Regions from separate parts of the Streptomyces sp. NPDC058401 genome, predicted to be linked through region 1. Evidence: riboswitches for the same ligand, from Rfam matches in the RefSeq annotation. Region 1 holds a riboswitch; the other holds the start of a gene.
What was found. A riboswitch is a leader RNA that binds a small molecule or an ion and turns the genes downstream of it on or off. The one in region 1 is predicted to bind glycine.
Positions count from the first base shown of each region.

Region 2: linked by a shared signal. The riboswitch ahead of gcvT (glycine cleavage system aminomethyltransferase GcvT) and the one ahead of gcvP (aminomethyl-transferring glycine dehydrogenase) in region 1 are both predicted to bind glycine.

Region 1 covers NZ_JBHXKA010000139.1:9,998-13,367, reverse strand. Annotated here, with positions in the region: gene gcvP (aminomethyl-transferring glycine dehydrogenase) at 1-1,809, opposite strand, end outside; glycine riboswitch at 2,009-2,107, opposite strand; gene ACFWNV_RS33415 (PRC-barrel domain-containing protein) at 2,227-2,592, shown strand; gene ACFWNV_RS33410 (DNA polymerase IV) at 2,868-3,370, opposite strand, start outside.
Region 2 covers NZ_JBHXKA010000106.1:5,776-9,145, reverse strand. Annotated here, with positions in the region: gene ACFWNV_RS29850 (enhanced serine sensitivity protein SseB C-terminal domain-containing protein) at 1-143, opposite strand, end outside; gene ACFWNV_RS29845 (enhanced serine sensitivity protein SseB) at 211-921, opposite strand; gene ACFWNV_RS29840 (AAA family ATPase) at 1,114-1,746, opposite strand; glycine riboswitch at 1,970-2,073, shown strand; gene gcvT (glycine cleavage system aminomethyltransferase GcvT) at 2,258-3,370, shown strand, end outside.

The sequences.
Region 1 (3,370 bases):
GGACGGGATGAGGCAGACGGTGCGCTGCTCGTTGCCGTTCGCCCGGTGGTACGCGCGGACGGCCAGCAGGCCGGCCAGCTCGCCCTGGGAGCCGGCGTTCGGCTGAATGGAGACCTTGTCGTAGCCGGTGACCTCGCAGAGACGTTCCTCCAGCTCAGTGATGAGCGTGAGGTACCCCTCGGCCTGCTCGACCGGGGCGAACGGGTGCACCTGGCCGAATTCCGGCCAGGTGACCGGCTCCATCTCGGTGGTCGCGTTGAGCTTCATGGTGCAGGAGCCCAGCGGGATCATGCCGCGGTCCAGCGCGTAGTCCTTGTCGGAGAGCTTGCGCAGGTAGCGCAGCATCGCCGTCTCGGACCGGTGCTGGTGGAAGACCGGGTGGGTCAGGTAGTCGTCCGAGCGGAGCAGGCCCTCGGGCAGCGCCTCGGCGGTGCTCTCGTCCAGCGCCTCGATGTCGGCCGTGACGCCGAAGGCGGCCCAGACGGCCTCGACGTCGGCGCGCAGGGTGGTCTCGTCACAGGCGAGGGAGACGAGGTCCGCATCGACCTGGAACAGGTTGACGCCACCCTCGCGGGCGGCGGCCACGACCTCGGCGGCCCGGCCGGGAACCCGGACGGTGAGGGTGTCGAAGTACGAGCCGTGCACGACCTCGGCCCCGCCGGCCGTCAGGCCCGCGGCCAGCAGGTTGGCGTAGCGGTGGGTGCGGCGGGCGATCGTCCGCAGCCCATCCGGGCCGTGGTAGACGGCGTACATGCCGGCCATGACGGCGAGGAGCACCTGCGCGGTGCAGATGTTGGACGTGGCCTTCTCGCGGCGGATGTGCTGCTCACGGGTCTGCAGCGCCAGGCGGTAGGCCTTGTTGCCGTCCGCGTCCACGGAGACGCCGACGAGGCGGCCGGGCAGCGAGCGCGCGTGCTTGGCCTGGACGGCCATGTAGCCGGCGTGCGGTCCGCCGAAGCCCATCGGGACGCCGAAGCGCTGGGTGGTGCCGACGGCGATGTCCGCGCCCAGCTCGCCCGGGGAGGTCAGCAGGGTCAGGGCGAGCAGGTCGGCGGAGACGGCGACGATCGCACCGAGCTCGTGGGCCTGGTCGATGACCGGCTTGATCTCCCGCACGGCGCCGGAGGCACCCGGGTACTGGAGCAGCACTCCGTAGACACCGCGCTCGGCGATCCCGGCCGGAATCCCCTCGCTCAGATCGGCGACGACGACCTCGATGCCGATCGGCTCGGCACGGGTCTGGATCACCGCGATGGTCTGCGGCAGCGCGTCGGCGTCGATGAGGAAGATGTTGCCCTTGGCCTTGCCCACGCGGCGGGCCAGAGTCATGGCCTCGGCGGCCGCGGTGCCCTCGTCGAGCAGGGAGGCACCGGAGGTCGGCAGGCCGGTCAGCTCGGCGACGACGGTCTGGAAGTTCAGCAGGGCCTCGAGGCGGCCCTGGGAGATCTCCGGCTGGTACGGCGTGTAGGCCGTGTACCAGGCCGGGTTCTCCATGACGTTGCGCAGGATCACCGGCGGCGTGAAGGTGCCGTAGTAACCCAGGCCGATCATGGAGGAGAGGACCTGGTTGCGGTCGGCGAGCTCACGCAGCTCGGCGAGCACCTCGGCCTCGGTCCGCGCCTCGGGCAGGTTCAGCGCGGCGGTGGTCTTGATCACATCCGGCACCGCGGCTGCGGTGAGCTCGTCCAGCGAGCCGTAGCCCACATGGGCGAGCATCTTCGCCTGCGCCTCGGCATCCGGGCCGATGTGGCGCTGCTCGAAGGGGATGCCTCGCTCCAGCTGGGAGAGCGGAATGCGGTTGGCGGTCATGTACGGAGGCCTCCTGGTCGTACGACCTGCGAGGGGCACCACGGCGCGGGCACCCGGACGGCCTCCCCCTCTGTCATCACAACCTGAGAGCTTCACCGGGCTGCGCGGGGATCGCCCACGAAGTCCCGGCTTTCACCGTCGGTGAGGAGAGGGACCGGCACTGCGCGCCCGGTACCCGCCCCTGCTTTCCAGAGTGGCCTCACCACGTGCGGTACGTATGCCTGAGAGATTCCGGGGAGGATTTGCTCCTTCGGCGCCTCCGTCTCACTCACTCGGAGGACTCTCCCGCACAGGGTCAACAGCCATCACCCAGCCTACCAGCGACGATCTGCGGACCTCCCTCGAGTGGCCCCCTCTCCGGAAATGCACTTTTGTAGTCATTACGGAGGAGTTGCGCCCCAATGGAGGGACCGGACCGTGCAGACCGACATCGATCCCCGCAGCCTGATCGGCCGCAAGGCGTTCGACCGCAATGGCACCAAGATCGGCACCGTCGACGAGGTCTACCTCGACGATGCCACGGGCGTCCCGGAATGGGCCGCCGTACGCACCGGACTCTTCAGCCGGGACGCCTTCGTCCCGCTGGAGCCCAGCGAGATGGTGGGCGACACCCTGCACGTGCCCTTCGAACGCGCCCTCATCAGGGACGCCCCCGACTTCGGCGTCGGCCGCCACCTCTCCCCCGAACAGGAGCTGCAGCTCTACCACCACTACGGCCTGGACCTGGCCCTCCCCTCAGACTTCCAACACGACTTCGGCCACAAGACCCCCGACACCCCCTAGCCCTATACAGCCCAGACCAGCCCAAATCCAGCCCCTCCGGCGTTTGAGGAGCGGGGGCCCGGGGGCTGGCCCCCGGAAACGCCGCCGCACGCGCCAGGGATCCGGGCACAGCCCGGGAAACGGGTCCGGGCGCCGCACGCGGCAGGGGCCCGGGCGCAGCCCGGGAAAGAGGTCCGGGCGCAGCCCGGGGAACGGTGGAAGGGCGGGTAGGGGACAGCCCCGCAGGGCCCAACCCCCGCACCCCGGGCACAGCCAGACCGCACGCCGCCCCGGACTCACTCCGAAGCCGTCGAGCCCCCGACCCCCACGCCCCGGTCCCCGACCAGCGGCATCGGATCGGCCCGCTCCAGCTCGGGGTCCTCCAGCAGAAACGTCCGCACCCGCCCCGCCCCGGATCCAGGCTGCTCGAACCGCACGGTCACCCTCCCGACCCCGCTGCCCTGCACCCACCCCGGCCCGTACTCGGCATGCCGCACATCGCTCCCGGCCGGCCACACCCGCTCACTCACACCTTCGACGCCATCAGGCCGGGGCCCGGGCCCGGACCCCGCCTGGACGGCCTGCCCCTGCACGGAGCTCTCCACCTGCGACGACCCGGCACCGGGCCCCGGCACAGCACCCTGCCCCGGCTGGGCGTCACGCCCCCCCCCCAAGGCCTCCGCCCGGCCCTCCTGCCCCCCATCAGGATCGACGACGCCGACCGCACCCCCGCCGGCGCCATCCGCGCCACCCGCGCCACCCGCGCCACCCGCGCCATCCGCCGAATCCACCCCCGCCC
Region 2 (3,370 bases), on a different contig from region 1:
GGCTGCCCCTGCCAGAGGAGCATCCACAGCCGTCCCTCGGCCAGGGCGTGCAGGAGAGACTCGTAGCTCTCGTAGCGCCCCGGAGTCACCTGGCGCAGCATGTGCTCGACCTGCCCGACCGCGGCCGTGCCTGACGCACTCACCCGGTACCCCTCTTCGTCTGTTCGTCCGCCCGTCGTCCACGCGTGTCGGCCACCAGCTTAAGCGTCACTACGGCAGGTAGAAGGGGCGTACGCGCTCACGTATGTAGTCGACGACCGGGTCCTCGGCGGCGTCGAGCAGGATCAACTGCACCGGCCAGGGCGGCGGTACGCGGGTCAGGGCGCGGCCCAGCGCGTCCATCGGGGCGTTTCGCATCTCGGGCTCCCATCCCACCAGGTGGACCCCGACGTAGAGCTCCGGCGAGCCGCCCTCGACGCTGGCGAGGCAGCGGTGCGCGGACGCGACGACCCCGGTGGAGCGGAACTCCTCCGCGGCGGCGGCCAGGAACTCGACCGGATCCTCCTGCCAGTCGGGCTCGTAGAGCCGGACCCGGCCGCCGGTGGCCGGGCCGTCGAGCGGGCTTCGGCCGGTGCGGCAGAGCTCCGCGACGGCCTGCGGGGGCAGCGGCACCCCGACCGATCCCTCGGGGTTGACCGCGAGACCGAGCTGCGGGGGCAGGCCCCGGGCGAAGTCCACGGCGGGGGCGACGGCGAAGTCCATGGCGGGTCCGGCGCAGGCGCGGAACTGCTCCTCGGAGCTGTAGACGGGCACGTACGCGGCGCCGTCGATCTCCATGGTGGGCAGGCTCAGGCTGTTCACCCCGCCGGGCAGCGGGATCCACAGCGGGCTGCGCCCGAGGACCTCCAGGATCCGCCCTCCGGCTTCCGCCTGTCCGAGCGCCGCCCCGAGCACCTGCTCCAGCTCGTTACCCGGCCACATGTACGTCTCCGCTCGCTTGCCTCTGCCCGTGGTGTCGACCCGAGATTAACGGGCGCCTGCGACACCCGGGCCGGGGGCCGCCGGACACCGGCCGTCGGACACCGGCAGCCTTGCCCCTGGCCGCCTGACCACCGCCGCCTGCCCGCTGCCGCCGGGACGCTGCCGCCGGGACGCCGCCCGCCGCCCGCCCCGCTAGCGGAAGCCGATCGACGTCAGCCGGGACGCCGCCGGCCGGTCCAGCAGGGTCACCGACGCGCAGCCGGCCGGCGGGCGGCCCGCCTCGGCCTCGCGCAGCAGCCGGGCCACCGCGCCGCGGTGCCGGGCGAAGGCGTACGCCGACACCCCGCGGCCCCGCGCCGCCTGCCCGGCCCGGGCCTCCTCGGGCGTGGTGTCCAGCAGGACCAGGTGCAGTGCGCGGCCGCGCCGGCGGGCCGCCGAGGCCAGCAGCGCCCGTACCCAGCTCTGCGTACCGCAGTCGTGGACGACGGCCGGGGCCCCGGAGCGGAGCACCCGCCACAGGCCCCAGTAGTGGGCGATCCGGACCGCGGGCCGGTACACCGCGTAGGGCAGGGCGGCCGGCATCCGGCGCTCCCACCGCTCGCGGGCGTCCTGGGAGTCGATCCCGCCGCCCTCCGCGGCCCGCTTGATCAGGGTGCTCTTGCCGCCGCCGGGCAGTCCGGAGACCACCACGACGTCCCCGGCGGCGAAGCTGAGCCGCCGCGGGCCCTCGGCCCCGCGCAGGTCGCGCACCGCTCCGGGCTCCCCCGCCGCTCCGGCCGACGCCGGATCCCTTGCGACGCCGCGCTGCGACGGCACCCCTGCCACCGCTCCCTCGACGGTGCCGGTGCCTGTCGCCGTCAGTGGTCCGAATCTCCGCACAGTGTTCGCCTCCCCCGCGACGGGTCGCCTGGACCCGGTCCCCCTGAGTGTAAAGAGACGGTAATCCGGGGTGTCCGGTTCCGCTCCGCTTGCGGACCCCCTCCCCCATTCGGCCGCACGTCGTGCAATGATGTGCGCCATCTGGACACCTAACTGCATACCGGCCGCTTGAATCCGCGCGGGAGAGTCCCGGCACGCCGCAAGGCGGTGCCCGGGCGCCGAAGGAGCAAGTACCTCCCTTGAATCTCTCAGGCCCCGTACCGCGTGGATGAGGCAGATCTGAAAAGCGAGCCGCGCCACCGCCCGTGAGGGCACTGGTGACGGCTCCACCCAAGGTGCAAGTCGAAGGCCTTCCCCTGGAAGCGGGGAACTCTCGGCGAACCTCTCAGGTTCCGATGACAGATGGGGAGGAACTCCTCCTCGTCATGTCATGCCCTGGGACCCGGGAGCCACACCCATGAGCACTGCCCCCCGCCTGACCGCCCTCGATGCGCTGCACCGTTCCCTCGGTGCAACCATGACCGATTTCGCGGGCTGGGACATGCCCCTGCGGTACGCCAGCGAGCGCGACGAGCACAACGCCGTCCGCACCAGGGCCGGTCTGTTCGACCTCTCCCACATGGGCGAGATCACCCTGACCGGCCCCGAGGCCGTCAAGGTCCTGGACTACGCGCTGGTCGGCAACATCTCCACGGTCGGCGTCGGCCGCGCCCGCTACACGCACATCTGCCAGGAAGACGGCGGGATCCTCGACGACCTGATCGTCTACCGCCTGGGCGAGACCGAATTCATGGTCGTCGCGAACGCCTCCAACGCCCAGGTCGTCCTGGACGCGATCACCGAGCGCGCCGCCGGCTTCGACGCCGAGGTCCGCGACGACCGCGACGCGTACGCGCTGCTCGCGGTGCAGGGTCCGGAGTCCCCCGGCATCCTCGCCTCCCTCACCGACGCCGACCTGGACGGGCTGAAGTACTACGCCGGCCTGCCCGGCACGGTCGCCGGGGTGCCCGCGCTGATCGCCCGTACCGGCTACACCGGCGAGGACGGCTTCGAGCTGTTCGTCTCGCCCGAGCACGCCGTGGAGCTGTGGCAGGCGCTGACCAAGGCGGGCGAGGGCGTCGGCCTGGTCCCGGCCGGCCTGTCCTGCCGCGACACCCTGCGCCTGGAAGCGGGCATGCCGCTGTACGGGCACGAGCTGACCACCTCCCTGACCCCGTTCGACGCGGGTCTGGGCCGGGTCGTGAAGTTCGAGAAGGAGGGCGACTTCGTCGGCCGCGCCGCCCTGGAGGCCGCCGCCGAGCGCGCCGCGACCAACCCGCCGCGCAAGCTGGTCGGTCTGATCGCCGAGGGCCGCCGCGTTCCGCGCGCCGGCTTCTCCGTGACCTTCGACGGCGGGATCGTCGGCGAGGTCACCTCGGGCGCCCCGTCCCCGACGCTGGGCAAGCCGATCGCGATGGCCTATGTCGACGCGGCGCACGCCGCGCCCGGCACCTCCGGTGTCGGCGTGGACATTCGCGGTACGCATGAGGCGTACGAGGTCGTGGCCCTGCCGTTCTACAAGCGGCAGAAG